Regions from separate parts of the Actinorectispora metalli genome, predicted to be linked through region 3. Evidence: riboswitches for the same ligand, from Rfam matches in the RefSeq annotation. Region 3 holds a riboswitch; each other region holds the start of a gene.
What was found. A riboswitch is a leader RNA that binds a small molecule or an ion and turns the genes downstream of it on or off. The one in region 3 is predicted to bind cobalamin.

Region 1 (5,258 bases), 1.2 Mb from region 3:
CCGAACTCCTCGCCCATCGCCATCGGCAGCACCCGCTCGCCCGCCATACCGAGGGACTGGCGGCTGGTAGCCAAGGGCCCATCGTGTTCCTGGGAGACGGGAAGATCGCGTCTGGTGCTCGGCGAATGCGTGGTCAGGCCGGTGCGACTGCCCGTCGTGCTCCTCGACGTCGATGGTGCCGCCTTCGGTGAGTCGAGCCTGCCACGCGGCTGTTGTCCAAGGCCGGGATCGGACGACTCGGCAGGTGCGGCTGCGCGCGGCGCGTTCTTGATGCTGAGCAGCGGGATGAAAATGTGCGCGAGTGGCCCGATGCCGACCGCGTACAGGACGGTGCCGAGGCCGACGGTGCCGCCGAGGAGGTAGCCGACTCCCAGGACGGTTACCTCGATGGCGGTCCGCACCACGCGGATGGAGTGCCCACGAGCGGCCAAAGCGGTCATCAGGCCGTCTCGCGGCCCAGGGCCGAGGTTGGCGCCGATGTAGGCGCCGGTGGCGATTCCGTTGAGGACGATGCCGCCGACCAGGAACACCGCCCGCAGCCACAGATCCTCAGGTACGGGCAGCAGATAGAGGCCCGCATCCGCGGCGAAGCCGATCACCACGATGTTGCTGACGGTGCCGATGCCCGGGCGCTGCCGCAGCGGAATCCACAGCAGCAGCACGACTGCTCCGACGATGTTGACCACCCAACCGAAACGCAGCCCGGTGTGCTCGGCGAGGCCCTGATGGAACACGTCCCACGGGTCGAGGCCCAGGCTCGATTCGACCATCATCGCCATGCTGAAGCCGTAGAGCACCAGACCGAGGAACAGTTGGATCAGTCGCCGGGGCATTTTCCGACCGGACACCTTGTCTTTGAGGCCCATAGGAGCCACTCTGGGGGCCAATCTCCACGATTTGGAGAGCCAATCTCAAGAAAGTGGCCTGATATGGGTGCCAATACTCGAGCAAGCGGTTCCCAATTGGCCCGGTTGCTCGCGAACTGGCACACCGGTGCCGCCCGTAGCACATACCTCACCCTGGCCATCGCCTTGCGCGGCCTGATCATCGACGGCCGGCTGGCGACCGGCGTCCGCATGCCTGCCGAACGCGAACTCGCCGACGTGCTCGGCGTGAGCCGCAACACGATCACCGCCGCCTACAGCGGGCTGCGCGACGCCGGGTTCCTGCTCAGCCGCAAGGGCGCGGGCAGTTGGACGGCGTTGCCGCCCGGTCGCGAGGTGCACCCCAGCGGACAGTGGGTCGCCACCGGTGAGGGCGAGGTGATCGACCTCAGCTGCGCGACCCATCCCGCGCCGCCGCGGCTGGCCGACGCGATCCGGGAGGCCGCCGAGCACATCCATGTCTACGCGGGCTCCCACGGCTACTTCCCGCTCGGCCTGCCCGAACTGCGCGCCGCGATCGCCGCGCGTTATGAACGACGCGGCCTGCCCACCACCGAAGCCCACATCATGATCACCAACGGCGCGCAGCAGGCGTTGGACCTGGTGCTCCGGCTGCTGGTCGCCCCCGGCGACGCGGTGCTCACCGAGATGCCGACGTACCCCAACGCGCTGGAGGCCCTACAGGTGGCCCGCGCCCGGATGGTCGGCTACGGCCTGCCGCACGACGGCTGGGACATCGAGGCGCTGACCGACGCGATCACCAGGGCCAGGGCGCGACTCGCGTTCCTGCTGCCCGACTTCCACAATCCCACCGGCCACCTCATGGACGAGCCCGGCAGGCGGGCGGTGGTCGAGGCCGCCCACGCCGCGGGCACCGACGTGGTCATCGACGAGAGCTTCGTCGACTTCTGCCTCGACGACGTGCCCATGCCCGCCCCGGTCGCCGCCTTCGACCGCCGCGGCCGCGTGATCACCCTGGGCGGCTTGAGCAAACCCCTATGGGGTGGGCTGCGCATTGGCTGGATCCGCGCCGACCCGGCTGTGCTGCAACGGATCGCGCCCATCCGGCTGGCCGCCGACATGTGCGGTCCCGTGCTCGATCAGCTTGTCGCCCTTGAACTCCTGCGGGACTCCGATGATCTGCTGGGGCTGCGCAGGAAGGCACTGTGTGAACGCCGCGACGCACTGACCACGGCCCTGCGCGCGGCCCTCCCCGACTGGCGCTTCGCGGTACCACCCGGCGGCGCTTCCCTCTGGGTGGAACTGGATGCCCCGATCAGCACCGCGCTGGTCCGGGCCGCGAGCGCCCACGGCGTCCGCCTTGTCCCCGGCCCCCGCTTCGGCCTCGGCGGCACCCTGGAACGCTTCCTCCGCCTGCCCTACACCGCGGCGCCGGACCAACTCACCGAAGCCGTCCGCCGCATCACCCTGGCCCGCGAAGACGTAGCCCAAGGCGCCCCAGCAGAACCCTTCTATCCCGCGATCGTGGCCTAAGAACGCGGGTCGCCGAGCCGCTGGTTTTCGCGACCGAAGTGGAGTGGTTCAACCTGCGGCATCATGCCCAGTTCCGCGGAATGTTGGTGCACAGGGACTTGGGCCAGACCAAGACCACGCAGGGCAACACCGAGGTCAAGTCCTTCGTCCAGCGCTTGTGCGCCGAGCGAGGGAGGCGCGCGGCCTGCCGCCGCGACCCCGAAAGACCGAAGCCGTGCGGCGTCGATGGTCGACGGCCGCACGACTTCGGTCCGCTGTCGGATCAGAGCGCGGCCACGGACCTCGCACTGGCCGAATCCGAGCGGGTGCCGGTCGCTCGTTCCAGAAGTAGGCCGGAGACCAGTCCGAGGGTGGCCCAGAGTGCGGCCAGTTCCGCCAGTGAGGCGAGGCGGAATTCCCAGATCACCGCCGCGGGCACGTCCGATGGAATCGTGTCCGGGCTCGCCGGGAACACGATGATCAGCAGTGCGTACGCGGCCACGGTGACGACCGCGGTCACGGTCGCGCGCAGGGACTCCTGCCAGGTGGTGGGCAGCCTGCGATGCAGTGCGAGCGCCAACAGTGCCACGGCGACGCTCGCGGCCATGAACGCCAAATAGAACAGCGTTCGCTGGTCGACTGTCTCCGGATCACCGACGGCGGGCGGATTGGCGGGGTACTTGATCATGGGGAGGAGCGCCACCGCCACGAAGCCCGCGGTCGCGAGGGCCACGCTGTGACCGAAGTCGGTCCGGCCCGGCAGCCCGGTCCTGAGCAGCGCGAAGGCGACGGCGAAGACCGCGCCGAGCACCAGCGCCACGATCAGCACCGCGAGCATCCCGCCGACGATCTGCATCGGCCGGGACACCAACTCCTCCGCATGCGAATGGCCCGCCCCGGCCTCCGCATGGGAGTGACCCGCCCCGGCACGGGCCTCCTCGATGGCCAGCGCCTTGCGGATCGGCACCTCGACGACCAGCAGCGAGACCAGCGCGGCCACCAACCCGGCGGCCAGACCACCGAGCAGCGTGCTGCGGAAAAGGGCGCCAAAGGACAGCGTCTTGTCTGTCATGTGGCGTCCCGTCAGTGACACGGAACGGCGAGCGCGTGCCTGCCGTCGTGGAAGAACTCGTGCAGCACCTGGGCGTTGGCCGCGAGCAGCAGCCCGTTTTCCTGCAGCGCCAGGTAGGCCACCACCAGCCCGACAACGGCGAGGAGGTAGGCCCAGATCGGAACGGAAATCGCGGGCTGTCGACTGAGAGCAGGCGACGTCATGGCGATCAAACCTTCTTCCATCTCTCGTGGAACGGTTGCATGTCGCCGCGGCCGGTCTCCTGACTCCCGGATCAACGCTCCCTCGGCCTTCCCACCCGGCACTGGAAATACTGGGCAGTGGCGCAGACGAGGGGTGCTCCCCGATTACAGTGGCGAGGACCGCGCCGGACTCACACCGGCTTCCCGATCACCGCGGCCCTCCGACCGTAGCAATCCACTAGCCCGCCAAGGTCACCGTACGATGCCGGATGGGTCACCGGTGCTCGCATCGCGGCCGAGCAAGTCACCACACCGCGCGCACAGGAGCGCATGACGGTGCCCCACATGTAGATGATGGGAAGTACATCTCACTAGGTCTCATCTGAGCTTGGTCGAACCCCAACTTCAGGGCAGATGACCAGCTCTGGAAATTTGTGATGCGGTGAAGGCTCGGCACACCATGGCGGTCGACGCGGTGGTCATCGGAGTCGCCGGCGTGTTGGAACGACCCGAGGAGCTGGTGTTGGCCCGACCCGACGGTACTGGCGAACTGCGGCGAATCGGGCTATCACTGCCGCTCTCGCCTCTGTGCGAAACCAGGCCGGACAGCAGGTCCGGTTGACCGGTGCTCTGCGGGGCCAGGTGTCCAGTCGGGTATTTCGGGCGGCCCCGCACCGAGTATCAGCCCGTGCACCCGATGCTGGTGGCGGAGGCGCGGGCGGAGGTCTCCGGGGAGTCTTTCGCCGACCGCTTGCGGCCCCGCGTGCATCGCCTAAGACCCGACCTCGCCATCGACGACATCGACTCCTCGACGGCTGATCGCCGAACGTTGAGATTTCCTGGTTGACGGTGATCGGGGTGTGCGCGATAGGAATATATTGTTCGGCAACCTCAAATGGGAATTGAGGTTGCCGAACAAGCTGAATTGCTATGCGGCTGCTAGCAATGCGTTGTCTCCGCCGTTGGCAGTGTGCTCAGTTCGTGTTCCACTTGCAGTTCGCGGTCATGCTTGTTTCCACGCTCAGATGCTTTCCGTGCTGCGTTCCGCAGAGGTAGTACCGCCGACCGTCGTGCTCCACGGCGAAGGTGCCGTCGCCACGGTGCCACACTCCGCGGTCGCCCTGAAGGCCGGAGCAGTGTTGGAAGATGACGTTGTCACTCTGATCGGGTGAGAGAAGCGTATCGAGGCACATCGTGGATCCGAGGGTGATGCGCTTGGTGCTCTCGTTGTAGCCGAGGGCCTGGTTCGGTGAGTGCTCGTCGCAGGTGTCCAGCAACAATGAGCCAAACGTGTTGTAGGTGCTGGCACACAGGCCGGTGGCCACATGGCGGAACCCCGCCTGCGGCTCGGCCGCGGCGGACGACGCCGCGGCCGCGATGGTCACCCCGACTGCCGCGGCCACAGTGGCCACCAGCGCAACCAGTCTGGATACCAACGATGCATTGCTTTTCACGTTAACGATTCCTTTACTTACAGGGATACCGGCACCGACTCATGCCCTGTGAGTAGGATTTAGGACCGATTGAAGTACAACAACTGCCTATTTCCCATACCCTCACGGTATGGAAGTCGAGGGACGACACCTGCGGGTGGTTCGCGCCATTGCCGACGAGGGCAGCCTCACGAAAGCAGCGGCCGCTCTCGGT
Region 2 (5,258 bases), 260 kb from region 3:
TGGATCAGCTCGTGCCGCTGCTGGGAGAGCGTGCGCAGGCTGTCACCCGCCAGCGCGGTGTGGGCATCCCGCAGTGCCTCGCCCAGTTCGGCCAGCGAGCGCACCTCCGCCGGGTACTCGCGGCTGAGCAGGTTGGCCAGCCAGGCCGCGGTCGAGGGCCTGCGCAGCTTCCTGACCTGCTCGGCGAGCTTCGGGTCGCCGTTCTTCGCTGCTTGCTTGGCCAGGTCGTTGCGGACCGCGATGAAGTCATCGCGGGACAGCGAGTACAGCTCTTCCGCCACCGAATCGAGGTCCACATATAGCAATATGCCCGCTCCGAAGCGCTACCGCACTCGTCTCTTGAGGCGCACAGGCCATCGTGACCAGCCCCGACCGGAGTAACGCCCCCGGGAGCCGTGACCGCGCGGTTCCGTGGCGAAGGGAACCGCGCGGCCACGAGCCCTTGGCGCCTAGAACTCCTCGTCGAGGGCCACCGAGCCGGTGACGCCGACCTGGTAGGCGGAGACGCGGCGTTCGAAGAAGTTCGTGAGCTCCTGGACGTCTTGGAGCTCCATGAAGGCGAACGGGTTGTGCGCACCGTAAGCGGGCGGCATCCCCAGACGGCGCAGCCGTTGGTCCGCTACGTAGCGCAGGTAGTCGTGCATATCGGTGGAGTTCATGCCGGGCAGCCCGTCGCCGCAGACGTCGGTGGCGAACTGGAGCTCCGCGGCCACCGCCTCGTCCAGCATGCGGGTGACCTCAGCGGTGAGCTGGTCGTCGAACAGCTCCGGTTCCTCGACGCGGACGGTGTCGACCACGCTGAACGCGAAGTTCATGTGCATGGACTCGTCGCGAAACACCCAGTTCGTGCCGGTGGCCAGGCCTTGCAGCAGGCCGCGCGAGCGCAGCCAGTACACGTAGGCGAAGGCGCCGTAAAAGAACAGCCCCTCGATGCAGGCGGCGAAGCAGATCAGGTTGAGCAGGAACGCCCGCCGGTCGGCCTTGGTGCGCAGTTCGGCCACGTTGTCGATGGAGTCGATCCAGCGGAAGCAGAACTCGCCCTTGTGCCGGATCGAAGGGATGTGCTCGATCGCGGCGAAGGCCTGCACGCGCTCCTCGTGGTCGGGCAGATAGGTGTCCAGCAGCGTCAGATAGAACTGGACGTGCACGGCCTCCTCGAACAGCTGGCGCGAGAGGTATAGCCGCGCCTCGGGGGCGTTGATGTGCTTGTACAGGTTGAGCACCAGGTTGTTCGCCACGATCGAGTCGCCGGTGGCGAAGAACGCCACCAGCCGCTTGACCAGGTGGTGCTCATTGGGGGTGAGCTTGGCCAGATCGGCGACGTCGGAGGCCAGGTCCACCTCCTCCACCGTCCAGGTGTTGCGGATGGCGTTGCGGTACTGCTCGTAGAAGTCCGGGTACCGCATCGGCCGCAGGGTCAGGTCCATGCCGGGGTCGAGCAGCATCGTGTTGGTCACTGGCAGGCCTCGCAGATCTCGGGATTCTCAAGGGAGCAGGCGACGGCGGCCGTATCGGCAGGCTCGGCGGTCACGGTGGTGAGCGCGATCCGGGTGGCCGGGCGGGAACGCAGGTAGTAGGTGGTCTTCAGACCGGCCCGCCAGGCGTAGGCGTACATCGAGGAGAGCTTGCCGATGGTCGGCGCGGCCATGAACAGGTTCAGCGACTGGCTCTGGTCGATGAACGGCATCCGCGCCGCGGCCAGGTCGATGAGCGACTTCTGCGGCAGCTCCCATGCGGTGCGGAACAGCCGCCGGGTGTCCTCCGGCAGGAACGCCAGCGCCTGCACGGAACCGTCGGCCTGCTTCAGCGCATCCCGGGTAGCGCGGTTCCAGCGGCCCTGCCGCTTCAGTTCGGCGACCAGCCAGGGGTTGATCTGGAGGAACTCCCCGGACAGCGTTTCGCGTTTGAACGCGTTGGACACCACCGGCTCGACGCATTCCGAGCAGCCCGCGATGGAGGCGATGGTGGCGGTGGGCGCGATGGCGATCAGCAGCGAGTTGCGCAGCCCGTGCGCGGCGACCCGCTCCCGCAGCGCCGTCCAGCGGTCGGGCTGGGTGATCGACGCGCCCGCGAAGTGGTCGACGTGCAGGGTGCCGCGGGCGGCCCTGGTGTCGGCGTAGTTCGGGTGGGCACCCAGGGTTTCCGCCAGCTCGCAGGAGGTCTCGTAGGCGGCGAGCGCGATCTCCTCGGCGATGCGGGTGGACAGCGTCAGCGCCTCCGGCGAGTCGAACGGCAGCCGCAGCGCGAACAGGACATCCGCCAGCCCCATCACGCCAAGGCCCACCGGACGCCACTGCCGGTTGCTGCCCGACGCGGCCTGCGTCGGGTAGTAGGAGAGGTCGATCGTGCGGTCCAGGAACGTCACCGCGGTGCGCACGGTGTCGGACAGCCGCGCGAAGTCCACGCCGTCGGCGGTCAGGTGCGCGGCGAGGTTGACCGAGCCGAGGTTGCACACGGCGGTGGCCTCGTCGCTGGTCACCTCCAGGATCTCGGTGCACAGGTTGGACAGGTGCACCACGTTGCCGGGCAACGCGGTCTGGTTGCACGCGCGGTTGGACGCGTCCTTGAAGGTCATCCAGCCGTTCCCGGTCTGCGCCAGCGTCTTCATCATGCGGCCGTACAGGCTGCGCGCGGGCACCTGGCGGACGGCGATATCGCGGCCCTCGGCTGCGCGGTAGGCGCGGTCGAACTCCTCGCCCCACAGGTCCACCAGCTCGGGGGTGTCCTTGGGGTCGAACAGCGACCACTGGCCGTCGGCTTCGACGCGGCGCATGAACTCGTCGCAGACCCACATCGCGAGGTTCAGGTTGTGGGTGCGGCGGGCCTCGTCGCCGGTGTTGTCCCGAAGCTCGAGGAACTCCTCGACATCGGCGTGCCAGGGCTCGAGGTAGACGCAGGCCGCGCCCTTGCGGCGGCCGCCCTGGTTCACCGCGGCCACCGAGGAGTCCAACGTGCGCAGCCACGGCACGATGCCGTTGGAGCGGCCGTTGGTGCCGCGGATCAGCGAACCGCGGGAGCGCACCCGGCTCCAGGAGATGCCGATGCCGCCCGCGTACTTGGACAGCCGGGCCACCTCCCCGTAGCGCTGGTAGATCGCCTCCAGTTCGTCGCGCGGCGAGTCCAGCAGGAAGCAGGAGGACAGCTGGGGGCGCCGGGTCCCGGCGTTGAACAGCGTCGGTGAGCTGGGCAGATAAGCCAGCCTGCTGAGCAGGTCGTACAACCGGGCCGCCTCCGCGACCGTCTCGGACAGGCCTGCCGCGACCCGCAGCAGGAAGTGCTGCGGGGCCTCCAGCACCTGCCGGGTCTCCGGGTGACGCAGCAGGTACCGGTCGTAGACGGTGCGCAGCCCGAAGTACTCGAAGCGGTCGTCGGCCTCGACGCGGACCAGGTCGCACAGCGCGGCGGCGTTGTCGGCGACGAAACGGGCGGTGTGGTCGGCGATGAGGCCCTCGGCGTGCGCGGCGGCGACCGAGGACGGGAAGTCCACCGCGCCGCCGTCGGCGGCCTCCTGGCGGATCAGGCCCGCCAGCAGCCGGGCGGCGAGTTTGGAGTACTGCGGGTCCTCGCCGATCAGGTCGGCCGCGGCGCGCACCGCGAGCTCGGTCGACTCGCGGCGGCCGGTGTGCGGGGTGCGGCCCCTGCGGACCGCGTCGACCACCCGGTCGACGTCCACATCGGACAGATCGGCGGCGTGCGCGGCGATGTCGCCGGTGAGCACGTCGAGATCGGAAACCCCGGGTGCCGCGATGGCATCCGTGACGGTCACTGCTCTCTCCTCGCGAGCTAGACGAAAGCCCGGGGCGCGAGGAGCACAACGGCTGATGAGGGCGCGACAAAACCCCAGCCGTCGCGGGTTTTCCCTCGAAACCCAGGACACGCGCACGCACCTCGCGTGCGCACCGTCGGCAGGTCTTCGGACTCGCGGGCACGTGCCGGTCGGCCGACCGGCACTTCCTACTGACCGTCGCTTCCCGTGTCGCTCACACAGTGCTTCGTTGACGGCGGTCGTTCCCGCTCACCGCTGCGGGGCAGTCCCGGTTTCGCACCGGGTTCCCTGTTGGAGAGCTGTCGCTCCTTGCCTCGCCCGGTCTGGCTGACCGGGCGAACCAACGGCAAGGGTGATCATACATATAGTGGCGCCAGAAAATCTGACCACTACCTGTTGGGTGTGTCGCGCTCCAAACGGCTCGTGATCAGCCAGTCACGCCTTGCAGACTGGGCAGGTAGCCGTGCCGCTGTCCGGCCGCGTTGGGGTGGTAGGACTCGTTGCGGTTGGTGAGGCTGAGGGTGTTGATCCAGGCGGGCGAGCCGCAGACGCCGTGGTGGTCGAACACCCAGCGGGTGTCCACGAACCGCACGCCGCTCGCGGCGGCCTGCTCCTGCATGACGGCGGCGAGCGTGTCGGCGCCGCGGTTGAGCATGGCTCGTTTGGCCGCGCTCAGCGTGGCGGCGCAGCCGTTGGATGGCGTGAACAGCCTCGGGTAGCCCAGCACCACCACATGGGCGTTCGGGGCCCGGCCCTTGACCTCGGCGAAGAGCCGGTTCAGGTTGCCGCGCAACGGACCGCGGGCATTCGCCTCGCCTTGGGCGACCGCCTGCTCGCAGGCGGCCTCGCTCTGTAGGTGGCAGGTGGTCAGCACGTCGACGAAGCCGATGTCGTTGCCGCCCGCGGTCATCGTGACCAGGTCGGTGCCGCCGTTGAGCGCACCGAGTTGGCCCGCGACGACCTCGCCGGTGGTGGCGCCGGAACAGGCGGCGAAGGAGAACGAGCCCACCTGGTGCATGTCCTTCCACAGCACGGGATACGCCTTGGGGCTGCGGGCGCAGCCTCCTCCGCTGTACGGGCCGCCGGTGCCGACGCCGGAGGAGTAGGAGTCGCCAAGTGCCACGTAGTCGATCGGGGCCTTGGCCGCGGCGGCGGGAGTGACGGCTGCCGCGAGTGTGATCAGGACGGCGACGAGTAGTCGATGAGCGCGCACGGAAGCCTCCGGGAAAGGCGGGAATTCGGGCGGAACGCCCTTAAAGGGCTACCATGTTGATCATGCCTCGGCCGCGCCAAGCACCCGATTTCATCCGGTGGGGGACCACCCGGTGAGTTTCTTGTACAACGCGTTGGACACCGGCTCGCCGTCGTCCACCACGTTGTAGATCCCGCTCGGCACGGTCAATGCCGCCACGAGTGCCTGCCCGACGGCGTCGATGTGCAGACAGGACACCAGATCCGTCCGCGCGGTGTTCGTTCCCGACCCGTACAGCAG
Region 3 (5,258 bases):
GCGGCCGGACTGGACGTGCCCCGCACCGCCGTCACCACCCGGCCGGGGCGGAGCAGGCCGGGCGGCGGGCGGTGCATCGTCAAAACCATCGGCCACCACCTGCTCGAACCCAAGCCCGGCTCGCTACAGGGCCTGTTTCCCCGGCCTCTGGACGCCCGCAGGGCGAGTGAGACGCCGGAACCCGCACCGGTCATCGTGCAGCAGTACCTGAAGTCCGACGGCGAGCTCAGGGTGTTCGTCATCGGCGAGGAGCTGTTCGCCTACCGGGTGGTCAAGCACGATCCGGCCCAGCTCTGGGTCGACCCGGACGCGGTGAGCGTCGAACCCACCGAGGTGCCCCCGTTCCTCGGGGAGCAGTTACTCGGGCTGGCCAAGCGCTGGCGGCTGTCGGTCGCGGCCTTCGACCTGCTCGTCGTGGACGGCAAGCCGGTCTTCCTCGAGGTGAACGTGAACTGCGACTGGCGCTGGTTCGAGCACCGCGCCGACCGGACCGACGTCTCCGACCTGCTGCATGACTGGGTCGCCACGAAGTTCGAACAACTTCGTGAAACAAGTCACATAAGCTGAGCGTTGGACGGGCGCAGTTCGTAATTATCTTCAGGCGCTGGAATGGCGTAACGCCGAGGCGTCGGCGGTTACGCCCGCGGTCGAATGGACTCCTTCCCACTGGTCCGGCTGGGGCGATTTTTCGCGTTCGCTCCCGTTCGGCGGGCTTGAGCCTCTAGGCTGCGCTCCGCCCCCGTAGCCCAATCGGTAGAGGCAGGCCCCTTAAAAGGGTCCAAGTGACGGTTCGAATCCGTCCGGGGGCACAGCGCGGGTCTCGGTAGAGAAGAACCCGCCTCACCTGCGGTTTTGCCTGAGTCGCCTGGGCGTAGGCGACTCGGCGGCCTCTCCTGCGTTGTCCAGCGCTCACCCTGAAGTGATCTGTGCGACGCGCCCAAACGGTCGCGCCCAATACACATTGTGATCTTGTTGTGATCAATTTGTGTCCGGTCTGGTGGGCTTTCGACCGCGTCGCGCATTACCCGTTTCGCATTACCGCCGCAGCGGGATGCGATGATGAAAGCAGGCGATGGCAACCAGGAAGCCGGTGTGAATCCGGCGCGGTGCCGCCACTGTGACCGGGGAACGAACCCACCGACAGCCACTGTCCCCTCGAGGGGATGGGAAGGCCGGGAACGTGTCGATCCGGCAGCCAGGAGACTGGAGCCACTCGCCTCCTCACCACGGACATCGGGGCGGACTTCCCCGAGAGAGGGCGGCAACCATGTCGGCACCCTTGGGGCGTCTCGCGGCTCTGGCCGCGGCGGTGCTGATCGGCTCGACCGCCTGCACGGGCGGCGCAGGCGCGCCCGCACCGGTCAACGGCCAGGACTGCATCACCTCCTTCGATGCCTCGACCGACTACTTCCCGGTCAAGTCCGAGCTTCGGCATGCCCGCAACCTCAGCCTCAGCTACCACCGCAGCTACCAGGTGCTGACCGTCAACCAGCCCTACCCCGGCGGAAAGCCGGAGTCCTACGTGCTGCTGCGCTGCGGTGCGCCCAAGCCGACGCTGCCCGCCGAGTTGGCGAACGCCCCGGTCGTGCAGACGCCGATCCGCAGCCTCTTCTCCGCCTCCACCACCCACCTCCCGCTGCTGGCCGAGTTGGACAAGGTAGACGTGCTGACCGGCGTGTCCAGCGCGAGCTTCGTGATCTCGCCCGCCGTGCGGGAACGCATCGCCGCGGGCAAGGTCGCCGAGTACGCGCCCGCCAACCAGCTGGACGCCGAGAAGGTGATCGCGGCCAAGCCCGACCTGCTGATGACCGGCGGCTTCGACGACCCCGGCTACGGCGCGCTGCGCAACGCGGGCATCCCCGTGCTGCCCAACGCCGAATGGCTGGAGGCCACCCCGCTGGGCCGCGCCGAGTGGCTCAAGGCCATGGCGGCGCTGACCGGCTCGGAGGCCACGGCGCGGGAGACCTTCGACCGCATCGAACGCGACTACAACAGCACCGCGGCCAAGGCCAAAGGCGCGCAGAAGACGCCCGTGCTCCCCGGCGTGATGCTCCAGGGCACCTGGGTCGCGCCTGCGGGCGGCAGCTTCCTCGGCACGCTGCTGGCCGACGCGGGCGGCAGCTACCCGTGGGCGGACCGGCCGGAGACGGCCAGCCTGAAGCTGGACTTCGAGACGGTCTTCGCCGCCGCGGGCGCCGCCCCGGTCTGGCTGGTCGACCGCACCTGGGCCACCACCGCCGACGCCATCGCCGAGGACGGCCGCTACGCCGAGTTGGCCGCCGTGAAGTCCGGTGCGGTGTGGACCAACGCCAAGGTCACCACGCCCTCGGGCGGCACCGACTACTACGAGCGCGGCGTCACCAGGCCCGACCTCGTGCTCGGCGACCTGGTCGCCATCCTGCACCCCGAGCTGTCGCCGGGACACGAATTCGCCTTCTACCGCCCGGTGCCGCGGCCGTGACCAACGGCCTGCCTGCCGGTACCCGGCTGCGGCGCAGGCTGACGCTGCTGGGACTGCTGCTGGCCACCGGCATCGGACTGGTACTGGCCACCGCGATCGGCTCGGTCTCGGTCCCGGTGGACGAGACGGTGCGGGTGCTGTTCGGCCTGCCGACGCACGATCCGCGCTGGGAGGTCGTGATCGGCACGGTCCGGCTGCCCAAGGCGATCACCGCCGCGCTGGCGGGCGCTGGACTGGGCGTCGCGGGCCTACAGTTGCAGACCCTGTTCCGCAACGCGCTGGCCGAGCCATACGTGCTGGGGGTCAGCGCCGGGGCGAGCCTCGGCGTGGCGCTGGCGATCATGGGCACCGTCAGCGTCGGCGGCATGTTCACGGCGGGACTCGCGCCGACCAGCCGGATCGGCATGGTGCTGGCCGCCTCGCTCGGCGCTGGTGTCGTGCTCGCGGGGGTGCTGGTGCTCTCCCGCTGGGTGCGCTCGGCGGTGACGCTGCTGGTGATCGGGGTGATGGTGGGCGCGGCCACCAGCGCCGTGGTCAGCCTGCTGCTGAACCTGACCAATCCCGAACGGGCCCAGCAGTTCCTGGCCTGGGGGCTGGGCAGCTTCGCCGGAAACACCTGGTCCGACCTGGCCGTGTTCGCGCCGACGGTGGCGGCCGGGCTGCTGATCGGGCTGCTCATGGTCAAACCGCTGAACGCCTTGCTGCTCGGCGAGAGCTACGCCCGCACGATGGGCCTGCCGGTGCGCGGGGCAAGGGCGCTGACGCTGGTCAGCTCGTCGCTGCTGGCCGGGGCGGTGACCGCGTTCTGCGGGCCGGTCGCCTTCCTCGGCATCGCCGTGCCGCACCTGGCGAGGATCGCCGTCGGCACCTCCGACCACCGGGTGCTGGTGCCCACCACGCTGCTGATGGGCTCGGTGATCGCGCTGGCCTGCTCGATCGCCGTCGCGCTGCCCGGTGGGGGTGCGGTGCTGCCGCTGAACGTGGTCACCGCGCTGCTGGGCGCGCCGATCGTGGTCACCGTGCTGCTGCGCAGCAAGCGGCTCGCGGCGGGGGCGGTCACATGAGCCTGCGGCTGGACGGGCTCGGCGTCGGCTACCCCGGCCGCACCGTGCTGGCCGACCTGCACGCGGAGGCGCCCGGCGGGCGGCTCACCGTGCTGTTGGGCCCCAACGGAACCGGGAAGTCGACGCTGCTGCGCACGGTGGCCGGGTTGCAGCGACCGCTGGGCGGCCGGGCGCTGCTGACCGGGGAGCCCCTGGACGGGCTGAGCCCCGCCGAGCGGGCCCGGCGCATCGCGGTGGTGCTCACCGAGCGGATCGACGTCGGGCTGCTCTCGGTGCGGGAGCTCATCGGGCTTGGCCGCTACCCGCACACCTCGCTGTTCGGCGCGCTGGACGAGCAGGACTGGCAGGTCGTCGACTGGGCGATGACGGCCGTCGGCGTGACCGCGCTGGCCGACCGGCTGGTCGGCGAGTTGTCAGACGGCGAGCGCCAGCGGGTGCTGACCGCGCGGGCGTTGGCCCAGCAGCCGAGGATGCTGTTGTTAGACGAGCCCAGCGCCTACCTGGACGCGCCGTCCAGGGTGGCGCTGCTCGGTCTGCTGCGCAGGCTGGCCCGGCAGGAAGGGCTGACCATCGTGGTGTCCACCCACGACCTGGAACTGGCGCTGCGCGTCGCCGACCACGCCTGGCTGGTCGACCGCGCGGGCGCGCTGCACAGCGGGACGCCCGCCGAGCTGACCGACCGGGGGCTGATCGCCGCCAGTTTCGACACCCCCGAGCTGGCCTTCGACGCGGGCACCGGCTCGTTTCGGCTGCGTGAGGAGCCAGTATGAGCGGGATGGCCGTGGAAGCTGCGGGCGTGAGCCTGGACGCCAAGGCGCTCCGCGAGATCGAGGTGCCGGTGTGAGTCTGGTCGCCGAGGCGTTCCGCGAGATCGCCGTGCTTGGCTCGTTCTTCGAGGTCGGCACCGATGGCCGCCGCCGGGACGGCGAACGCGGCGGCACCCTGGCCGAGCTGTACTCCGGTGACCAGCTGGGCGGGCTGATCGACGATTTCGCCCGGCGCATGGGCACCGCCGAACGCCGGGTGGCCGCCTCGATCCTGTTCCAGGGCCACGCCGCCAGGATCTTCTCGCCCGCGCTGGGCGCGGCCCTGGCCCGTGGCGTACTGCCGGACCTCGACCCGCGGTCCCTGCGCTGGCGGGCCGCGCCCGGCGCTTCGGTCGCCCTGCACGCCCAAGCCCTGACGGGCACCGAACTGCCCTGGGCAGGCACGCGGGCACCCGCCGAACTCACCGGCGCCGACCGCGACCGGATCGCGGCCCTGCTCGTCGAGCAGGTGATCGACCGCAACCTCCGCCCCCTGCTGACCGCCATCCGCGCCGAGGTGCGGCTCGCCGACAACCTCATGTGGGGCAACGCCGCGTCCTCGTTGGCGGGCGTCACGCGCATGCTGGAGTCGAGCCCGTTCCCGGCGGGCCCGGCGATCCAGCTCACCGAGGCCCTGCTGGCGGTGCCGCCGCTCCAGGGCAGCGGCGTGTTCCACCACGTCGCGGGCATCACCGCGTTCCGCCGCCGCAACTGCTGCCTGTACTACCGCGTCCCCGGCGCGGGCATGTGCGGAGACTGCGGCCTGCCCGCCGCCCGCCGCTGACACCGCCCTCAGGAGGCGGCGGTCTCGGCGGCGTCGATGAGGCGGAGGCCCTTCAACCGGTCCAGGAGTTCGAGGATCTGGTCGGCGACCTCGTCGGGGTCGGCGTCCTCATAGGACTCGCCGAGGTCCTCGGCGATGGTGCC

Region 1: it holds a riboswitch for cobalamin, as region 3 does, so the genes downstream of both, ACU6XJ_RS02900 (CbtB domain-containing protein) here and ACU6XJ_RS08395 (ABC transporter substrate-binding protein) in region 3, are expected to answer to the same signal.
Region 2: it holds a riboswitch for cobalamin, as region 3 does, so the genes downstream of both, ACU6XJ_RS07205 (ribonucleoside-diphosphate reductase subunit alpha) here and ACU6XJ_RS08395 (ABC transporter substrate-binding protein) in region 3, are expected to answer to the same signal.

Annotation. Positions count from the first base shown of each region.
Region 1 covers NZ_JBREYE010000001.1:634,860-640,117, reverse strand. Annotated here, with positions in the region: gene yczE (membrane protein YczE) at 1-833, opposite strand, end outside; gene yczR (MocR-like transcription factor YczR) at 963-2,378, shown strand; gene ACU6XJ_RS02905 (CbtA family protein) at 2,641-3,429, opposite strand; gene ACU6XJ_RS02900 (CbtB domain-containing protein) at 3,441-3,632, opposite strand; cobalamin riboswitch at 3,665-3,856, opposite strand; gene ACU6XJ_RS02895 (hypothetical protein) at 4,586-4,996, opposite strand; gene ACU6XJ_RS02890 (LysR family transcriptional regulator) at 5,175-5,258, shown strand, end outside.
Region 2 covers NZ_JBREYE010000001.1:1,569,011-1,574,268, forward strand. Annotated here, with positions in the region: gene ACU6XJ_RS07195 (hypothetical protein) at 1-296, opposite strand, end outside; gene ACU6XJ_RS07200 (ribonucleotide-diphosphate reductase subunit beta) at 450-1,457, opposite strand; gene ACU6XJ_RS07205 (ribonucleoside-diphosphate reductase subunit alpha) at 1,454-3,766, opposite strand; cobalamin riboswitch at 3,888-4,126, opposite strand; gene ACU6XJ_RS07210 (SGNH/GDSL hydrolase family protein) at 4,194-4,979, opposite strand; gene ACU6XJ_RS07215 (NAD-dependent epimerase/dehydratase family protein) at 5,070-5,258, opposite strand, start outside.
Region 3 covers NZ_JBREYE010000001.1:1,828,262-1,833,519, reverse strand. Annotated here, with positions in the region: gene ACU6XJ_RS08405 (ATP-grasp domain-containing protein) at 1-567, shown strand, start outside; tRNA gene ACU6XJ_RS08400 (tRNA-Leu) at 736-809, shown strand; cobalamin riboswitch at 1,023-1,219, shown strand; gene ACU6XJ_RS08395 (ABC transporter substrate-binding protein) at 1,268-2,461, shown strand; gene ACU6XJ_RS08390 (FecCD family ABC transporter permease) at 2,458-3,525, shown strand; gene ACU6XJ_RS08385 (ABC transporter ATP-binding protein) at 3,522-4,295, shown strand; gene ACU6XJ_RS08380 ((2Fe-2S)-binding protein) at 4,366-5,115, shown strand; gene pqqD (pyrroloquinoline quinone biosynthesis peptide chaperone PqqD) at 5,124-5,258, opposite strand, start outside.